Regions from separate parts of the Phyllobacterium sp. 0TCS1.6A genome, predicted to be linked through region 1. Evidence: predicted binding sites of a transcription regulator. Region 1 holds the regulator's gene; each other region holds the start of a gene.

What was found. The regulator LexA, encoded in region 1, represses DNA repair genes until DNA is damaged. The targets are predictions, from matches to a motif close to TGTTCNNNNTGTGTTCNG.
Region 2: OSJ75_RS06970 (YifB family Mg chelatase-like AAA ATPase) is a predicted target of LexA. The motif match lies at 2,559-2,576, and genes of this name have one in related genera.
Region 3: parE (DNA topoisomerase IV subunit B) is a predicted target of LexA. The motif match lies at 2,615-2,632, and genes of this name have one in related genera.
Region 4: OSJ75_RS14930 (ImuA family protein) is a predicted target of LexA. The motif match lies at 1,916-1,933, and genes of this name have one in related genera.

The regions. Positions count from the first base shown of each region.
Region 1 covers NZ_JAPMAB010000001.1:790,903-795,881, reverse strand. The annotation lists gene OSJ75_RS03825 (ABC transporter substrate-binding protein) at 1-687, opposite strand, end outside; gene OSJ75_RS03820 (substrate-binding domain-containing protein) at 976-1,995, shown strand; gene lexA (transcriptional repressor LexA) at 2,191-2,904, shown strand; gene OSJ75_RS03810 (ComEC/Rec2 family competence protein) at 2,888-4,979, opposite strand, start outside.
Region 2 covers NZ_JAPMAB010000002.1:573,420-578,398, forward strand. The annotation lists gene OSJ75_RS06960 (polyhydroxyalkanoate depolymerase) at 1-22, shown strand, start outside; gene OSJ75_RS06965 (transglutaminase-like cysteine peptidase) at 420-935, shown strand; gene OSJ75_RS06970 (YifB family Mg chelatase-like AAA ATPase) at 946-2,478, opposite strand; gene gshB (glutathione synthase) at 2,608-3,549, opposite strand; gene OSJ75_RS06980 (septal ring lytic transglycosylase RlpA family protein) at 3,638-3,937, opposite strand; gene uxuA (mannonate dehydratase) at 4,478-4,979, opposite strand, start outside.
Region 3 covers NZ_JAPMAB010000001.1:660,740-665,718, reverse strand. The annotation lists gene OSJ75_RS03275 (acetyl-CoA carboxylase biotin carboxylase subunit) at 1-1,038, opposite strand, end outside; gene OSJ75_RS03270 (DMT family transporter) at 1,084-2,052, opposite strand; gene OSJ75_RS03265 (helix-turn-helix domain-containing protein) at 2,203-2,577, shown strand; gene parE (DNA topoisomerase IV subunit B) at 2,708-4,795, shown strand; gene OSJ75_RS03255 (phytoene/squalene synthase family protein) at 4,826-4,979, opposite strand, start outside.
Region 4 covers NZ_JAPMAB010000006.1:239,310-244,288, reverse strand. The annotation lists gene glmU (bifunctional UDP-N-acetylglucosamine diphosphorylase/glucosamine-1-phosphate N-acetyltransferase GlmU) at 1-131, opposite strand, end outside; gene OSJ75_RS14945 (cytochrome c biogenesis CcdA family protein) at 213-959, opposite strand; tRNA gene OSJ75_RS14940 (tRNA-Lys) at 1,200-1,275, shown strand; gene OSJ75_RS14935 (hypothetical protein) at 1,501-1,755, shown strand; gene OSJ75_RS14930 (ImuA family protein) at 2,021-2,731, shown strand; gene OSJ75_RS14925 (Y-family DNA polymerase) at 2,745-4,202, shown strand; gene OSJ75_RS14920 (error-prone DNA polymerase) at 4,199-4,979, shown strand, end outside.

The DNA of each region.
Region 1 (4,979 bases):
CTTGGCGCGGTCGACGGCTGCCGCTGCGTCCGGATTGTTGATCGAGATGGTGCCATCGGTCTCGATGATCTGACCGCCACCCGAAGACTTGATCCATTCAAGCGCATTGCAGGTCAGCCCCTCATAGGCATTGCCCTGGAATACATAGCCGAACATTCCCTTGTTGCCGGCGGCCCGCTCGCCATCCTGTATTTCCTTGGCGGTCGCAGCCATCTCGTCCCAGGTCTTCGGCACCGGCTTCTTGTACTTTTCGAGGAGGTCCTTGCGGTAATAGAGCGCCGGCGCATCCGTATACATCGGCATGGCCACCAGCTTGCCATCGACGGTCTGGCTCTCGATGACGGATGGGAAGTGCTGTCCGATCACGTCCTTGAAGGCGTCGGTCAGGTCGAGAAACTGCTCTGCCAGCTGCGGCGCCCAGATGACGTCGGTGCGATAGACGTCGATATCGGTATTGCCGGCCGCCAGCCACAGCCGATACTGGCCGAACTGATCGGAACTATTGGCGGGCATCGCGACGATCTGGACCTTGTTGCCCGTCTCCTTTTCGAAGCGGTCGAGCTGGCTGCGCAGGAACTCGCGCCCATTGCCCGTATCGCCGGACACGATGGACAGATTGGCCGCATAGGCGCCCGAACTCAAAAGAGCCGTAACCAGCGCCCCGGCGAGAAATGATCCAAGCTTCATAATTCCTCCTCCTCGTTCAATGGCGCCACATCAGCGGCGCCCCTCCTCCAGTAGCGCCCGGATCCCTCCCAAAGCGCTTTGGAAAATAAGTGTCAAATTAGGTCCACAATGTCAAGATACCGCAAAACCACCTTGTGCAACAGAGAATTTGTCAACATAATTGCTTTATAGCGCTTTGGATTTTATTCAATCTGGCGTTGTATGCCAGTCGTCGCAATGGCCAGTCATCACAACGGGCCAGTCTTCGTAATGGGCCAGTCTTCGCAATGGAAATGTCGGAACGATCATATGAACCTCAAGGAATTGGCTGAACGGCTGGGACTGTCCCAGACCACCGTCAGCCGCGCATTGAACGGCTACCCGGAAGTCAGCGAGGCGACGCGCGAGCGCGTGACGAGGGCTGCCCTGCAGCACGGATACACCGCCAACGCCAATGCGCGCCGGCTGGCGATGGGCCGGGTCGGCGCCATCGGCATCATCATTCCGGCCGATTCCAGCCAGAGATTCGGACCGCACACCGCCGAATTCCTGGCCGGCCTGGCCGAACGCCTCTCCGCCCATGAGATCGATTTCCTGATCAGCCCGCTGATCAACAATGACGAGATCTCGGTCTATAAGCGCCTGATTTCGAGCAAACGCGTCGATGCCATCATCGTTTCGCACCCCGCACTCGTGGACGAGCGGATAACCATGCTGGCCAAGGCCGGCTTTCCCTTCGTGCTGCACGGCAGGACGGAAGCAGACGTTCCCCATTCCTGGCTCGACATCGACAATCAGGGCGCTTTCTACCAGGCGGCCTCGCATCTGCTCGATCTCGGCCACCGCCACATTGCCATGATCGACGGCCTCAAGGGCTTCACCTTCTCCGAACATCGCGAACTCGGATACCGGCAGGCTCATCTGGAGCGCGGCCTGCCCATCGATGAACGTCTCATCATTCATGACAGGTTTTCCGACGACATCGGCTTCGCCGAAACGCTGCGCCTCCTCTCCTGTGAACCGCAGCCGACCGGCATTATCGCAGGATCGATGATGACTGCGCTGGGCGTTTCACGCGCCATACGCGCCAAGGGCTACCAGGTCGGAAAGCAGGTTTCCCTCATCGCCCATGATGACGTCTTCCCCTATCTCAATGCCAGCAACATGGTGCCATCCATGACGACAACCCGCTCATCGATCCGCGCTGCCGGAACGAGGATCGCCGAGATGCTGATGTTGCAGCTCGACGGCGCCGCCGTGACAGCCATGCAGGAAGTCTGGCCGGTCGAACTGATCCTGCGCCAATCGAGCGGGCCACCCGTCCGTTAGCAGGCTATGGAAGCTGCTGCGAAGGCATGATGCTTCGCCAAAAGTAGCGAAAAATGTCCTATCGCCATGGCGTTCCATATAAATTTCCGCCACCTGGGCTTTTTCAACCACATATTAATCCTTGTGGAACACAACTGGAACATATAGTGTTTGTTCTGGTTTTGTTTTTCCGATTCCCTGGTGGAGGATCGCCAAATGCTCACGCGCAAGCAACATGAACTACTGCTGTTCATACATGATCGCCTGAAGGAAACGGGCATCCCCCCTTCCTTCGATGAAATGAAGGATGCGCTCGACCTTGCGTCGAAGTCCGGGATTCATCGGCTGATCTCGGCGCTCGAGGAGCGCGGCTTCATTCGCCGCCTTGCCAACAGGGCGCGGGCGCTCGAAGTGATCCGTCTTCCTGATTCGATCGCTCCGGGACTGAACGCCCAGCGCAAATTCTCGCCGAGCGTGATCGAGGGCAGCCTTGGCCGCACCGCCCCTGCGCCGCAACCCGCGCCGGACATCGGCAATATCGCGGCCAATATGGTCAGCATTCCGGTCATGGGACGCATCGCGGCCGGTGTGCCGATCGCGGCCATCCAGAACCAGACGAGCATGCTGACGCTGCCGCCCGACATGATCGGCAATGGCGAGCATTATGCCCTTGAGGTCAAGGGTGACTCGATGATCGAGGCGGGGATTTTCGACGGCGATACCGTCGTCATACGGCGCGGCAACACCGCAAATCCCGGCGAGATCGTCGTGGCCCTCGTCGATGATGAGGAGGCAACGCTGAAGCGCTTCCGTCGCAAGGGCGCGTCGATTGCACTCGAAGCGGCGAATCCTGCCTATGAGACGCGAATTTTCGGCCCCGATCGCGTTCAGGTTCAGGGCAAGCTCGTCGGGCTCATTCGGCGGTACTGACCACAGCCTGTACAGGCGGGCGTTTCGGCGGGCGCGGACGCTCCGCGATATTGCGTGCCGCCCGCGAATGAATTCGATAATTGTTCCATGGCCGGATGGGCCGCCCGATCGCATACTCTATCGATGCGAAAAAACCCGGCGCTGCTGCGGCGATCGCTCCCCGGGTGGGTTCGGTCGATTGGCGACGGTCTTCCGTCGATCGTTTGATTGCGGGCATTGGCCGAAACTCGGGCACTGGCCGAAGCTTGATGGTCGCTGCGCCAAAGAGCGCCAATTGCTGCCGCGTTACGGTGATGGGCGCATTCTTCACCTCGCAAGAGCGATAGGGGCCGGCGAAGGCCAGCACCATGATATCGCTTTCCATGCAAGCGGCCGCCATGGCCTCGGCCGAACGGACATGCGCCACCACGGCGCCATATCGCGGCTCCCTTGCGAGGCATAGCTCTGCGTTGCACTCGAACTGCGTGTCCTCCGCTGCCACGGCTGGTTTGGCCGGAACGATCACGGCCGATGTGGCATGGGCCTGTTGCCAGTTCTTGAGCGTAAAGCTTTCCGCGCCCGCCCTGTTGACGGCAAGGCGGCCGTCGGTCGCGCGCAGCGCCACCAGGCTCGCATTCTCGGAGATCATGATTTCCGGCGGCGGCGTCCAGACTGCCAGGGCTGCGGCCGCTGCAAAGAGCGGCAAGGCGAACAGGCGCAGACGCGTCGCCGGAAACAGCAATATGATCAGGCCGAGGCAGGCGAGGATCAGGCTTTGGCGGGGGACGAGACCGAAATTGCCCGGCGGAGAGTGACCTGAGACCATTTCGGCGACCATGATGACCATATCGATGCCGCGCTCCATGATGCCGAAGAAAAACCCGTCGAGATCGAATGGCATTGCCATGAGACCGATGACGCCGAATGGAATGACGAGCGTTGAAATCACCGGCAGCGCCAGCGCGTTGCCGATGAGCCCGAGCGGCGCCGTATTGTTGAAGTGATAGGCGGCGAAGATCGAACTCGCCGCCCCGGCGACCAGCGAGGTCAACGCGATTCCAATGACATACTGCGCCACCGCTTCCAGTGCGCGCCCCGCCGCCCCCGTCGGACGCCCCCGGCGCTTTGCCCTGCGGCTTCCCCACCAGCCGTAGAAGGCAATCAGCGCCGCCGTCGCCGAATAGGACATCTGGAAGCTCGGTCCCATGATTTCGTGCGGCGCCAGCGCGATCGTGACCATGGCGGCCAGGGCGAGATTGCGCATCGACAGCGCGGCACGGTCGACCAGCACCGCCAGCAGCATGATCGAGAGCATGATGAAACTGCGCTGTGCCGCGACGTCGGCGCCCGACAGGAGCAGATAGAAGGCGCTGCCGGCGAGCGCAGTGGCGGCCGCGAATTTCTTCACCGGATAGCGGGCTGCCACCCCCGGAAACAGCGCCAGGCTGGCCCTCAGCGTCGCCATGGTGGTCACGGCGACAAGCGCCATGTGGAAGCCGGATATCGACAGGATATGCGACAGGCCGCTGAGGCGAAGCGCATTGTTGGTCTTGTCGCTGATGCCGTCGCGCTGGCCGGTTATCAGCGAGGCGGCGATATCCCCTGCCTCGCCTGGGATGCGGTGCTGGATATGCTGGGTCAGCCGCTGCCGCATCGACTCGATGCTGCTCAGAGCCCAGGCCACGAGGCCGGGTTTCGGCGGCAAGATGCGCCGATGCGCCATGCCGAGCACGAAACCGTTGGCGCCGATACCGCGATAATAGTTGTTGAACGCGAAATCGTAATTGTCGGGGCGGGATGGCCCCGAAGGCGAGCGCAGATGGATGCGCGCCCCAAGGCCATCGCCAACACCGAGACCGGCCGGAAGCTTTCTGGCCGAGACGGCGATACGGGATGGCGGAAAACGCAATTTTGGCTTGGCGGTATCGATCACGTCGAGCACGATCCTCACGCCGCCCTTGGCGTTCCTCGCCATAGTCAATACGCGGCCGGTCACCTCCGTCGTCACGTCGGATCCAAGCATCGGCGTATTGGCGAGTATGGTTTCCATCTTGGCGAACGCCATGCCGGCAACGAGCGCAAGGGCGAATGTCACG
Region 2 (4,979 bases), on a different contig from region 1:
GCCTCTGCCGAAACGCGCCTGACCCGGCCAGGCGGCACGGTCAAGGAACGTCGAGCTTGTCGCCGGAACCCCGTTGGATCGGCCTGTTTTCCGGTAGAATCGAAGCTTTGCGCGCTTTTCCAGAGGTTGAACCAACCTCCCTGACCAATCTTTCATAGCGCGGTTTCGACAGGCCATTGCTGCCATCCAGCCCACCCTTCAAATTTTAACCATATATTAACAATGGCGAGATCGTGGCGCCATTGTGATTGACTCAACTCCCCACACGCCGTTAACGTTTTGTTAAGAATGGCTGACGGGGTTTGGAGTAAGGCATGTTTGCAGCGGCATATTTCGCAAGGTCTTTGGGAGCGTCGCTCCTGATCGTTGCCGCAACGCTGTTCGGCGCCCAGGTCGAGGCCGAGGCTTCAGAAGCTTTCATGCTGACTGGCGGGCTTACCTCACAGCCGATCGGTCATTACGAGTTCTGCAAGCGGCTTCCGGCCGAATGCTCGGTCAAGGCGCGCAATGTCATGCCGGAGAAGATGTCGCATGATTTCTGGCAGCTTCTCGTTCGCGTGAATGCCGACATCAACGAGAAGATCAAGCCGCTGACCGATCTTGAAATCTATGGCGTCGATGAATATTGGGCCTATCCGGAAGCCGTCGGCGACTGCGAGGATTACGTGCTCCTGAAGCGCCGCGACCTGATGCAGTTCGGCATCTCGCCGTCGAACCTCTTGATCACCGTCGTTCGCAAGCCTGATGGCGAGGGCCATGCTGTGCTCACCGTCCGTACCGATCGCGGCGACTTCGTTCTCGATAATCTGGTCGAAAGCGTAAAAAACTGGGCGGAGACCGATTACACCTACCTGAAGCGGCAGGCGGTCAACAATACCGGCCGCTGGGTCAGCATTGAAGCGCCGAGCAACATCCTGGTCGGCTCGGTCCAGTAATCCGGATGAGTCAGGCGGCGTCCGAGAACGTATCGGACGTCACCCTGTAGGAGATGGCCTCGGCGAGGTGAATTCGCCCCACATCCTTTTGCCCTTCAAGATCTGCCAGCGTGCGTGCAACCTTCAAAACCCGATGATAGGCGCGGGCTGAGAACCGCATCTGCAGGCTGGCCTGTTCCAGAAGGGCCATTCCCGCGCGGTCAGGTCGCGCAATATCCTCGATCAAGGCAACGCCGCATTGCGCATTGGTGGTCACCGACGAAAGGCCGAGCGCCTCGAAGCGGCTTTTCTGTATGGAGCGCGCCTGGGCCACCCGGGCTGCCACGACAGAACTGCTCTCCGAGGCCGCGGGCCGGATCAGATCGACGGCATTGACCGCCGGAACCTCGATCTTGATGTCGATACGGTCGAGCAGCGGCCCCGAGATACGCGCCTGATAGTCCTGCTTGCATTTGACGCCCCGCGAACATCTGTGTCCCGGTTCGCCCGCCATGCCGCAGCGACACGGATTCATGGCGGCGATGAGCTGGATTTGCGCCGGATAGGAGATGCGGTGGTTGGCGCGCGCGATCATGCAATTGCCGGTCTCCAGCGGCTGCCTGAGCGAATCGAGCACCTGCGGCGTAAATTCGGGCAATTCGTCGAGGAAAAGCACTCCGCGATGCGCCAGGGAGACCTCACCCGGCCGCGCCCGCATGCCCCCGCCCACCATGGCGGCCATGGATGCGGAATGATGCGGCGCGCGAAAGGGACGCCTGTCCGTCAGCCGCCCGCCGACCAGTTCCCCGGCGATCGATGCCACCATCGACACCTCAAGCAATTCGCGCGGCGAAAGCGGAGGAAGTATCGAGGGCAGCCGTTGTGCCAGCATGGATTTTCCGGAGCCTGGGGGTCCGATCATCACCAGGTTGTGGCCTCCGGCTGCTGCAACTTCCAGTGCCCGCCTTGCCATCTCCTGCCCGCGTATCTCGGAAAGATCGGGCAGCGGCGCGTTGTTGGCCTGCAGCGCGGGTTCCGGCCGCGACAGCACCTGCGTGCCGCGGAAATGATTGGCGAGGGCAATGAGGCTGCGCGGCGCCAGTATATCGACATCGGCGCCGGCCCAGGCCGCTTCCGGGCCGCAGGCGGCCGGGCAGATCAGGCCCTTTTCCTGCGCATTCGCAGCGATCGCGGCCGGCAGCACCCCTGCGACCTGGGTGATGGTGCCATCAAGCGACAATTCGCCGAGCACGATGTAGGATTGGAGTGCGTCCGCCGGCATGGCACCGAGATCGGCCATGAGCCCGACGGCGATCGGAAGATCGTAGTGGCTCCCTTCTTTCGGCAGGTCCGCGGGTGCAAGATTGATCGTGACCTTCTTCGGCGGCATCGCAAGGCCAGAAGCGTGCAGCGCGGCCTGGACACGCTCGCGGCTCTCGGCCACTGCCTTGTCCGGCAGTCCGACAATGTGCATCCCCATCTTGCCAGGCGCGATCATGACCTGGACATCGACGGGCTGCGCTTGAATGCCTTGAAAGGCGACCGTCTGGACGCGGGTAACCATCAATCGTTCCTTGAAAATGCAGTGCGTAAAAAATCATTATGCCAATGCGTGGCACATCAGCACAAATCCCGCCGCATAACAAGAACAATTGGCGAACGCCAGCTCTACGCCGGACGCTCGCCCGGGCGATCAGTTCCGCTTGGCTTCGACCGCGTCCCAGAACAGCGCCGCTATGTCGGCACCGCCAAATCGCTTCACCTCGCGAACGCCGGTCGGGGAGGTGACGTTTATCTCCGTCATATAGTCGCCGATGACGTCGATGCCGACGAGGATGAAGCCGCGCTCGCGCAGCGACGGGCCGATGCGGGCGCAGATCTCCCGCTCGCGCTCGGTCAGTTCGGTCTTCTCGGCGCGCCCGCCGACATGCATGTTGGAGCGTGAATCGGTTTCGGACGGAACGCGATTGATGGCGCCGACAGGCTCGCCGTCGATCAGGATGATGCGCTTGTCCCCGGCGCGGACATCCTTCAGATAGCGCTGGGCGATGAAGGGCTCGCGGAACATCTGTCCGAACATTTCGAGGAGCGAGGTGAGATTGCGATCACCATCCGCAAGATGGAATACGCCGGCGCCGCCATTGCCATAGAGCGGCTTGAGAATGATGTCGCCGAACTCCTTGCGAAACGCCACGATCTCGGCCGGGTCCTTGGTGATCAGCGTGTCCGGCATGAGGTCGGGAAACTCGGTGACGAAGATCTTCTCGGGACTGTTGCGCACCCAGGCAGGATCGTTCACGACGAGCGTTTTCGGGTGAATGCGCTCCAGCATATGCGTCGTGGTGATATAATTCATGTCGAAGGGCGGATCCTGGCGCAGCAGCACCACATCCATCTCGGACAGGTCTCGGGGGGTCGGCTCGCCGAGGGTGAAATGATCGCCTTCGACATCGCGCACGCTCAGTTCTTCCACGCGTGCCGAAACGACACCGTCGCGCATGCTCAGCCTGTCGGGCGTATAATGGAACAGCCGATGCCCGCGCGCCTGCGCTTCAAGGCAGAGGGCGAAGGTCGTGTCTCCGCCGATCCGGATCGAATTGATGTGGTCCATCTGGACCGCGACTTTGAGTGCCATGGAACATCCCCGACTTCATCTGGACTGTTCACATGGCGCTACTGGCGGCATTGGTCAAGAAGAATGATCGCTGCCGCCCTGGTCTGGCCTAAAGCCTCGCCATGCAGATTTTGGTATGGCCGGCGCCGACAAAGCCGAGCCTGGCGGCTGCGCCCTTTGAAAGGTCGATCACCCGGCCCTTGATGAACGGTCCACGGTCGTTGATGCGCACGACGATCGATTTGCCGTTGCGCTGGTTGGTCACCTTCACCTTGGAGCCGAATGGCAGCGTCCTGTGGGCAGCGGTCAGTGCCGACGGGTTCATACGCTCGCCCGAAGCCGTTTTGGAGTGAAGGGCGTACCATGATGCGCCGCCACAGGCGGCATTGGCGGAAGCGGCACCGAACATGAGGAAAATAATGGTGGCAGTGAGTACCTTACGGATACTTGCAAATGAGAGCATGGGGAATATTCGCACTTTAACAACCCAAGGCAGGAATGCCTGAATGAAGACACACGCATATGGCGAGCTCGGGTAAGTAGATCGCCGCGTGGATGAGATGTCGCTTCTATTTTGGAGAAATGTGGCCTCGAGGTGTCGCGCGCCGGAAAGAAAGCCAAAGATCAAGAGGAAAATGGGCGCAAGTTACTCATTTTTATTGTCTTATTATGACTCAAAATGTGATGGAACTTGCTGTGCGGGCACGCGGGATATTCAGGATCGCGCAGAGACTATGGCGGAAATGTGTTGATTTATAACCGATTTATTAATGATCGCTGTCGAAACAGCGATCCAGGCGGCAGATATCGTGAAAAAGGATTAACTATTTCGAGTGAGTTGCCGCGCTGAAAAGGCACGGCAACTCAAAAAGTGATCGGCATTTTGCTTCAACGCATCGTTTTGGTCCGTTCCCGGCCGAAACGCCTATCGATTGCTCCGGGGAACGTTCTAGCGCAAGGCCGATGCATCGAGAGCGTGGATGATGCCCCGCAATTCGGCGAGACCGCGCAGGCGGCCGATCGAGGGATAGCCCGGCGTCACATCCTTGCTCAGATCGTCGAGCAGGCGCTGGCCGTGATCGGACCGGAAAATGATGCTGTTCGCCTTGTCGCGCTTGCGATCTTCCGCGAGCAGTTCGCGCAACACCGCCACCATGTCGACATCGCCTTCGAGATGCGCAGCTTCGTGGAAGCTTCTTCCATCCCCCTCGCGGGTCGTTGCACGCAGATGGGCAAAATGAATACGCCCGGCAAAACGGCGCGCAATGCTCGGCAGATCATTGTCGGCGCGAACCCCGAGACTGCCGGTGCAATAGCACATGCCATTGGCGGGCGAGGGGACGGCGTCGAACAGCGCTGCATAATCGGCCTCCGTCGATGCTATGCGCGGCAAGCCGAACAAGGGCCGGGGCGGATCATCAGGATGCAGGGTCAATTTGACGTCGAGCGCA
Region 3 (4,979 bases), 130 kb from region 1:
GCGATAGGGATCTTCCGCATAGAGGCGGCTTTCGACGGCCCAGCCATTCAGCTTCACATCGTCCTGGCGCAGCTCCAGCTTCTCGCCCGCGGCGATGCGGATCATCTGCTCGACCAGATCGACGCCGGTGATCAGCTCCGTCACCGGATGCTCGACCTGCAGCCGCGTGTTCATTTCGAGGAAGTAGAAATTGCGGTCCTTGTCGACGATGAATTCCACCGTGCCGGCGCTCTGGTATTCCACCGCCCTGGCCAGCGCCACCGCCTGCTCGCCCATTGCCTTGCGCGTCGCGGCATCGAGGAATGGCGACGGCGCCTCCTCCACGACCTTCTGGTTGCGCCGCTGCACCGAACATTCGCGCTCGCCGAGATAGATGCAATTGCCATGCGCATCGGCCAGCACCTGGATTTCTATGTGGCGCGGATCGACGATGAACTTCTCGATGAATACGCGCTCGTCGCCGAAGGAGTTGCGCGCCTCCGATGTCGCCCGGTCGAAGCCGTCGCGCGCTTCCGCCGCGTTCCATGCGATGCGCATGCCCTTGCCGCCGCCGCCGGCCGATGCCTTGATCATCACCGGATAGCCGATCCCGGCGGCGATCCTTTCGGCCTCCGCCGCATCCTTGATGACGTCGAGGACGCCGGGCACCGTGTTCACCCGGGCCTCGTTGGCGAATTTCTTCGACTCGATCTTGTCGCCCATCGCAATGATGGCCCTGGGCTTCGGTCCGATGAAGACGATGCCCTCATTCTCCAGCGCCTCGCAGAAGGAAGCGCGTTCGGACAGGAAGCCATAGCCCGGATGCACCGCCTCGGCGCCGGTCTCCTTGCAGGCGGCGATGATCCGCTCGGCGACGAGATAGCTTTCGGATGCCGCCGCCGGGCCGATATGAACGGCTTCGTCGGCCATTTCGACGTGCACCGCATCGCGATCCGCATCGGAATAGACGGCGACCGTGGCTATGCCCATCCTGCGGGCGGACTTGATGACCCGGCAGGCGATTTCGCCGCGATTGGCAATCAGGATTTTCTTGAACAATGCTGGTCCTCCGGGTCCGATTATTATTGCCAACCTGGCGTCAGCTCAAGCGGCAAGCCTGTCCTTGGCTGTGGATGCCTCGCGCACCTTGCCTTCGCGCCATATGAGATAGATGCCCGAACCGACGATGACGGCGATGCCGAACCATTTCGAGATCGACGGAAACTCCCCGAAGACCACGAGGCCGATGAGAACGGCCATGACGATTTCGAGATATTGGAACGGCGCCAGCAGCGATGCGGGCGCAAGGCGCGAAGCCTGGGTGACGAGCAGATGGCCGCCGGTGGCGATGACGCCGATCATGAACATCAGCACCCAGGAGAGACTGCCGCCGGGTACGCCGAGCGTCATGTCGTCGATACCGGCAATGGCGCCGACAGCCAGCGCGACGATCACCGTGGCGGCGCCGCCGAGACCGGAATAGAGCTGCATGATCAGCGGCGTGTCGGCGGTGCCGTAGCGGCGGTTGAGGATGAGATAGAAGGCGAAGAGCGCGGCCGTCGCCAGCGGCAGCAGCGAAACCCAGCCGAAGAGCGCCCAGCTCGGCTGGATGACGATGAGCGTTCCGACGAAGCCGACGAAGACCGCGAGGCAACGGCGCCAGCCGACCTTCTCCTTGAGGATGAGCGCCGAAAGCACGGTCAGCATCAATGGCTCGACGAAGAACACGGCAATGGCATCGGCAAGCGGCATGTATTTGACGGCGGCCCAGAATGAGAGGCTGCCGAGCCCCATCAGCACGCCGCGCAACATGTTGCCCCAGAACTTCACGGGGCGCAGGCTCTGCCGGCCGGTCAGGGCAATGATGATCACGGCCGTCAGCGCCGATTGAACGACGAAGCGCGACAGCGTGACGGTGGCGGGCGGCAGCGTGTCCACGGTGGCGAGCCATTTGGCGATGGCGTCCATCATCGGCAGAAAGAACATGGCGCTCGCCATCAGCGAGACCCCTCGCACTTGCTGTGCGGTCGTGTTTTCCATCGCCGATACCTTTCCGGGAGCCGTCTTGGGCAAGTGCAACTGGCATATCTCCTCCACTGGAAAAATCAATCGCAACTTGCCGGCATTCGATCGGCCGGCCCGGCGAAATTTGACTTTTGGGGCCGTAAATGGTGCAACACCCCCTCCCAAGCACCCAAAAAAGTCAGAAAAACGGAGAATCTCATGAACTCTCAGCCCAATATCATGACCGAGACACCCGACACGGACACGCTGGGTGGACGGCTCTCGCGGGCTCGTGATTCAAAAGGACTTGGCGTTGCCGCCGTCGCCGGCCATATCGGCGTGACATTGAAGACGATCCAGGCCTGGGAGGCGGATCGGTCCGAGCCGCGCGCCAACCGGCTGGTGATGCTCGCGGGCTTTCTCGGCGTGACGCCGACATGGCTCATCCACGGCGTCGGCCAGGCGCCGGACGAGGAAAATCTCCCCAGGCCCGAATTGCGGGCGGAAGTCGAGGCGCTGAAGGAGCGCCAGAATAAAATGATCCGGCGCATCGAGCGGCTGGAGACACTGCTCCAGGCGGTCAAGGCCGCTTGAAACATGGGGATTCATCGTCTAGACAGGCGATGGGTTCCGGAACATATGGCGAACGCCCATCGCCTTCGCCGCTGATCCATGCCAAGATCGGGGATGATTCGGATAGCTATGAATTTCGGCCGTGAATACCATGGATGACAATAACGACCTCTTCTCAGCGATTGTGAAAACCGCCCACGAGCGCAATGCGGCGGCGCCTGAAGCCGTCGTGCCTCCGCCGCTGCCCGCCGCGCGGGAAAGCGCGCCAAAGCCGGCCAGGGCCCCGGCGCGCGCCGCGCCCGAGAGCGGCGGCAGCTACAGCGCCGCCGATATCGAGGTGCTCGAGGGGCTGGAGCCGGTGCGCCGCCGTCCCGGCATGTATATTGGCGGCACCGACGAGCGCGCGCTGCATCACCTCTTTGCCGAAGTCATCGACAATTCCATGGACGAGGCCGTGGCCGGCCATGCCAATTTCATCGACATCGAGCTCGATGAGAACGGCTATCTCTCGGTCACCGACAATGGCCGCGGCATTCCGGTGGATGCGCATCCGAAGTTCAAGGACAAGTCGGCGCTCGAAGTGATCATGACGACGCTGCATGCCGGCGGCAAGTTCGACTCCAAGGTCTACGAGACCTCCGGCGGCCTGCACGGCGTCGGCGTTTCCGTGGTCAATGCGCTGTCCGACCATCTCGAGGTCGAGGTGGCGCGCAACCGGCGCCTCTACAGGCAGCGCTTCTCGCGCGGCAGGGCCCTCGGCCCGCTGGAGGAAGTCGGCGAAGTGCAGAACCGGCGCGGCACGCGCATCACCTTCCATCCCGATGCCGAGATATTCGGCCAGGGCGCCAAATTCGATCCGGCGCGGCTCTACAAGATGGCGCGGTCGAAGGCCTATCTCTTCGGCGGCGTCGAAATCCGCTGGAACTGCGCGCCTTCCCTGCTCGATCCGAAGGACCCGACGCCGGACAAGGCGGTGTTCCATTTCCCGGGCGGGCTGAAGGAATATCTCGCGGCATCGCTCGGCAAGGAATTCCAGGTCACGCGCGAGATCTTCGCCGGCAAGACCGAGAAATCCGCCGGCCATGGCTCGATGGAATGGGCCGTCGCGTGGCACGGCGGCGATGGTTTCATCAATTCCTACTGCAACACGATCCCGACCAGCGAAGGCGGCACCCACGAGGCCGGCCTGCGCATCGCCCTGACCCGCGGCCTGAAGGCCTATGCGGAGCTGACCGGCAACAAGCGCGCGTCGATCATCACCACCGACGACGTGATGATTTCGTCTGCCGCCATGCTCTCCGTGTTCATCCGCGAGCCGGAATTCGTCGGCCAGACCAAGGACAAGCTCGCCACCGTCGAGGCGCAGCGCATCGTCGAAAACGCCATTCGCGATCCCTTCGATCATTGGCTGGCCGCCTCGCCGCAGGAGGCCTCCAAGCTTCTCGACTGGGTGCTGGACCGGGCTGACGAGCGGCTGAAGCGCCGCCAGGAAAAGGAAGTCAACCGCAAATCCGCGATCAAGAAGCTGCGCCTGCCGGGCAAGCTTGCCGATTGCACCCAGAGCGGCTCGCTCGGGGCGGAACTGTTCATCGTCGAGGGCGACAGCGCCGGCGGCTCGGCCAAGCAGGCGCGCGACCGCGCCACGCAGGCCGTGCTGCCATTGCGCGGCAAGATCCTCAATGTGGTGAGCGCTGGCCGCGAAAAGATGACGGCCAACCAGCAGATCGGCGATCTCGTCCTCGCGCTCGGCTGCGGCACCCGCTCCAAATATCGCGATGAGGACCTGCGCTACGATCGCATCATCATCATGACCGATGCCGACGTCGACGGCGCTCACATCGCCTCGCTGCTGATCACCTTCTTCTACCAGGAAATGCCGGACCTCATCCGCAACGGCCACCTGTTCCTCGGCGTGCCGCCGCTCTATCGCCTGGCGCAGGGCGGCAAGGTCGCCTATGCGCGCGACGATGCGCATAAGGACGAATTGCTGCGCACCCTCTTCACCGGCAAGGGCAAGGTCGAGATCGGCCGGTTCAAGGGCCTCGGCGAGATGCGCGCCGACCAATTGAAGGAAACGACGATGGACCGCAGAAAGCGCACGCTGCTGCGGGTCCAGATCGACGAGGAATGGGCCGACCTGACGCGGGTTGCCGTGGATGACCTGATGGGAACCCGTCCGGACGCCCGCTTCCGCTTCATCCAGGATCGCGCTGCCTTCGTCGAAGAACTCGACATCTGACGCCGTAACCGGCCTTCAGCATCGTGCGTCTTACCCCAACGATGCCTTCAGCATCGTCCAGTGCCGCGCGAGCGGCGATAGTTCCGCCACCTCGGACATGACTCGCTCGCCCATGCGCTTTATCTGCCGCAGGTGGACGGGCGTCAGGCGCGCCGGCAGATAGGCCGGCCGCAGCGAGGCCGGC
Region 4 (4,979 bases), on a different contig from region 1:
TGAACCGCCTTGGCGACATGGCCGACAATGGGCAGACCGGCAATCGGATGCAACACCTTCGGCAGTGCGGATTTCATGCGGGTACCCTCGCCCGCGGCAAGTATGATTGTGAGACAGGAACGTTGGGCCATCTTGAACCTTCAGATCGACGGGAAAACCATGTGCCGGCAGGCGTAGCACGGCGCAGGTTTCCAATAGGTAATTTCGTCCCTTTAGCCGAGTTGGCCGAGAATGGGAAATGTTTCGAGCAACCAGAAGGAAAAGGATTGCAATCCGCCGGTGAGGAACAGAATTCCGGTAATGACGAGAAGCCCGCCCATGATCTTTTCGACCTTGCCGAGATGCATTCTGAAACGGCCGAGAAAGCGCATGAACATGCCGGAAAACATGGCGGCAATGATGAAAGGCACGCCGAGGCCGAGCGAATAGACGGCAAGGAGCGTCGCGCCATCGGCGACCGTATCGCGCGCGCCCGCCAAAGCCAGGATGGGCCCGAGTACCGGCCCGATGCAGGGTGTCCAGCCAAAGGCGAAGGCAAGGCCCATTATATAGGCGGCGATCGGGCTGGCCGGAGCCCCCTTGCTCTGGAAGCGGGCCTCGCGGGAGAGAAATGCAAGGCGGAAGACGCCGAGGAAGTTCAGTCCCATGAGGATGATGACGATGCCCGCGGCAATGGCGATTTCCTGCTGCCACATGCGCAGGAAGCCGCCAATCGTCGAGGCACCGGCGCCCAGCAGGACGAAGACCGTGGAAAAGCCGAGCACGAAACTGAATGACGAGACGAGCAGGGCCTTGCGGACCGGCGACATGGCGGCCGCTGCGCGGTCGGCCCTGAAATCCTCGACCGTGACGCCGGCCATGTAGCAGAGATAGGGAGGAACCAGGGGAAGCACGCAAGGAGAGAGAAAGGACAATGCGCCCGCCCCCGCGGCCGTGAGATAGGAAACATCCAGCGCCATGTGCGCTCCTTCAAGCTAGATTGGCCGTGGATTAGGCCGAATCCGGGTGAAACTCCAATCACCTTTTCGCCATTCTGCCTTGCGGCAAACCGATATGAGAGCAAAATCCGCTTGAGGGCGGGATAAACGAGGCTCGAAAAGTCCTTTTGTCGCAAAATCGTATAATAATAGCTGTTGACCGATCGGCATCCCGCACATATGTTCCGCCGCACTTCCCGAGGGCTTGAAACGCCTCGCTGGGAGCGCGTAGCTCAGCCGGTAGAGCAACTGACTTTTAATCAGTAGGTCCAGGGTTCGAATCCCTGCGCGCTCACCACATCAAAATCATGAATTTACATAGAATTATAATTTGGTCTGCATGTCTTCAATCGAGGCGCTGCTCGACACTGCATGTTCCACCTCGAACTTGCCGAGATTCTCGCGCTCGGTGATTGAGTTACCGGTACCGTAGCCGCCATTTCTACTCCAATCGAGAGCCGGACTTGCCGACACGTGCGCGGCAAGCTAACTATTTGAGATCAGGTGATTGGGGGAAGATCGAATGTCTGATGCAGAACCAAGCAAAGGTCCGGCGACTTGGCGTATTATCACGGCCGCAGTGCTGGATTTCTTCACCGCCTTCTTTGTGCTCGGATTTCTAGTTGCAACAATCGTTGGCGGGCGCACATCGAATGGCTTTGAGCTTACTGGCTGGCGAGCGCTGTTGCTATTTGCTTTGATCGTTGTCTACTTCATCATCTTTAATCGATATTTGGGCGGGACGATCTGGAAGCGTATTCTACGCGCACAGCGCTGAGCTCGGCAGTTTCCTGCCGGGCTCAGCGATCAAGGCTGAGTTACAGGCGCTTCCAATGAAGCAGTTTGGAGCCGGAGCAAAGGTGCTCGTCGCATCGAGGGCCCTGATGATGGTTCACACACAAAGCGAAACTTGACTGGCCTGTCGATTGGTCACATAATAGAACATATCATGAACATTCTTGAGAAGAACCGTGACAGCCGCCAACCTCGAAGCGCTAAGGCGCGATATAATTTTTCTTGGAAAGACTATTCAAAGCAATAGTTTGCGGTCGTTTTTTCACTTTGGGGAAAAGGCCGTCGACAGCGTTTTTCGCGAAGGTCTGCAGCGGGGAGCAATCCATGAAGTCTTTGCATCGCAGGCGGGCGATGCGGGCGCCGCAACGGGCTTCATCATTGCCCTGGCCTTGCGCGCTGCGGCATCGCACAGCCCCATCATCTGGGTCGAAGAGGATTTTGCCGAGCGGGAGAACGGGGTTCCTTATGCTGCGGGTCTTCATGATTTCGGCCTCGCCCCCGAGCGTTTGATCATTGTTCGTTGTTCGACATCGCAGGATGTCCTGAAGGCAGCCTGCGACAGTCTCGGCACGGCGGGAATGGGTGCGGTCATCATCGCCCCCTGGAGCAATCCGAAATGCCTGGACCTGACCGCCTCGCGCAAGCTGCTCCTGACTGCGCAGCAAGCCGATACACCGGCATTTCTGCTGCGTCTCGGAGCGGCGCCGGCCGACAATGCTGCCGTTACGCGCTGGATGATCCGTGCCGCGCCTTCCCGCTCGAGCGGAGCCAATGCGCCGGGGCATCCGGTTTTCGATGCAAGCTTGATCCGCAACAGAATGGGAATGACGGGGCGCTGGCTATTGGAATGGGAAAGTGACGATCATGTTTTCAAACTCGGAAAGCCGGTTTCTGGCCCTTTGGTTTCCATACCTTCCTACCGATCGCCTCAAGAGAGAAGATCGGCAACGGGGAACTAATGGGCATCTGGTCATCGTCGAAAAGGCGGCGAATGTGCTGCGCTTGATGGCGGTGGACGAAAAGGCTGCCGCGGCGGGACTGTACAGGGGCATGGCCTTGACCGATGCCCGTGCGCAATTCGAAAAGCTCGATACGGCCTTTGCGGCCCCGCGCCAGGACAATGCCCTCCTGGAGAAGCTGGCGGATTGGTGTGATCGCTATACGCCTTTGGTGGCGGTGGACGAGCCGCATGGGCTGATACTCGATGTGACAGGCTGCCTGCATCTGCATGGCGGCGAGGAGAAGCTGCTGCACGACATTCATGCCAGCCTGAAGCGCCATGGCATTTGCGTCCGTTCGGCAATCGCCGCCAATCCTGCAGCCGCCCGCGCCCTCGCCCGCTACGGCAATGGCGGGATTGCGGGAGGCGGGATTGCGGGAGCGGATCTGAAACAGCTTCTCTATAGATTGCCTCTCACCAGTCTCGAAGTCGAGCATGCGCATCTTTCGGGGCTGAAGCGGGCAGGATTGTTGACGGTCGGCGATGTGGATGTCCTGCCGCGTGCAGCCTTGACCGCAAGGTTCGGCGCCCGGACGGTCAATCGCCTGGATGCGCTCTTCAGCCGGCACAGCGAGCCGATTTCCCCGCGCCGCATCGTGCCCATCTGCATGGCAGAGAGACGCATGGCGGAACCGCTGACCTTCATGGAGGCAATAGAAGGGGTTATTCGCGAGCTTGCCGGGGAACTTGCACAGCAGCTGAAGGCACGCGTGGAGGGCGCTCGCGAGGTGGAGGCTGTCTTTTTCCGGGCGGATGGAAATATCCGCCGCCTGCGTATCGAGACCGGGCGCCCCGTCACCGACGCGGAAATCCTGATGCGGCTGCTGAAGGAACGTCTCGCCTCGCTCTCGGACCCGCTCGATGCGGGATATGGCTTCGATATTATCCGCCTCGCCGCGCTTCGTGTCGAGAAGACCATGGCCAGGCAAACCAGCCTGGACAATCATGCCGAGGAAACCGACAAGATCGGAACCCTTGTCGACCGCTTATCCATCCGGCTCGGCAGCAAGCGCGTATTGCGGCCGGTATTCGTCGATACGCATATTCCGGAACGCGCTGCCATCCTGGAGCCTGCCACTCTCACCAAGGTAGCGGCCGCTGCCAGATGGAATGCAGGCGATGTTGCAGGCGACCCGCCGCAACGTCCTATCCGCATGTTCCACCCGCCGGAACCGATAGAGGCGACTTTCGAGATTCCCGATGCCGCGCCGGCGCAATTCGTCTGGCGCAAGGCGCGTCACATCATCGTGCTGGCAGAAGGGCCGGAGCGGATCGCCCCGGAATGGTGGCGGGAGAATTCGCGCGCTTTGACACGGGATTATTATCGGCTTGAGGACGATGCGGGACGGCGTTTCTGGGTGTTTCGCGAAGGGCTTTATGAGCGCAATGACCCCGACCCCAAATGGTTCGTGCATGGAATCTTTGCCTGATGGCCTATCACGAGCTTTCCACCACCACGAATTTTTCCTTTCTTGAGGGCGCATCCCACCCGCAGGAATTGATCCAACAGGCGCATCATCTCGGCCTCGGCGGTATCGGGATTGCAGACCGCAACAGCCTGGCGGGCGTGGTGCGGGCCTATTCCGCGCATAGTGAACTGGTCGAAAGAACCGGCTCGCCCTTGAAGCTGTTCATAGGCTGCAGGCTCGTCTTTACGGATGAAACGCCGGACCTGATCGTCTATCCCCGCCACCGTTCCGCCTATGGCCAGCTTTGCCGCCTGCTCAGCGAAGGCCGGGAGCGGGCCAAAATCAAGGGCGAATGTCATCTTCTTTTCGAGGATTTCAAATTCCGGGCGCGCAATTTCCAGATCATCGTGCTTCCCTCCGCCCATACGGAAGGAAGACTGCTGCATTTTCTGAGGCAATTGCGCAGGATCGCCCCTTCCTGCATCTGGCTTGGCCTTGCCATGCCGCATCACGGCGCGGATAAACGCCGGGCGGAAGCGCTGGCCCGGATTGCTGCGGCGAGCAACGTCCCTCTCCTCGCGCATAATGACGTGCTCTACCATTCCCCTGCCCGCCGCCCTTTGCAGGACGTTCTCACCTGTATCCGCGAACAAGTCACGATTGAAACTATCGGGCGCAGACTGGAGAAGAATGCCGAAAGACATCTGAGGGCGCCGGACGAAATGCAGCGTCTGTTCAGGTATTTTCCTGCGGCGCTGGACGAGACCCAGCGCTTTATCGAGCCGATCAGCTTTTCGA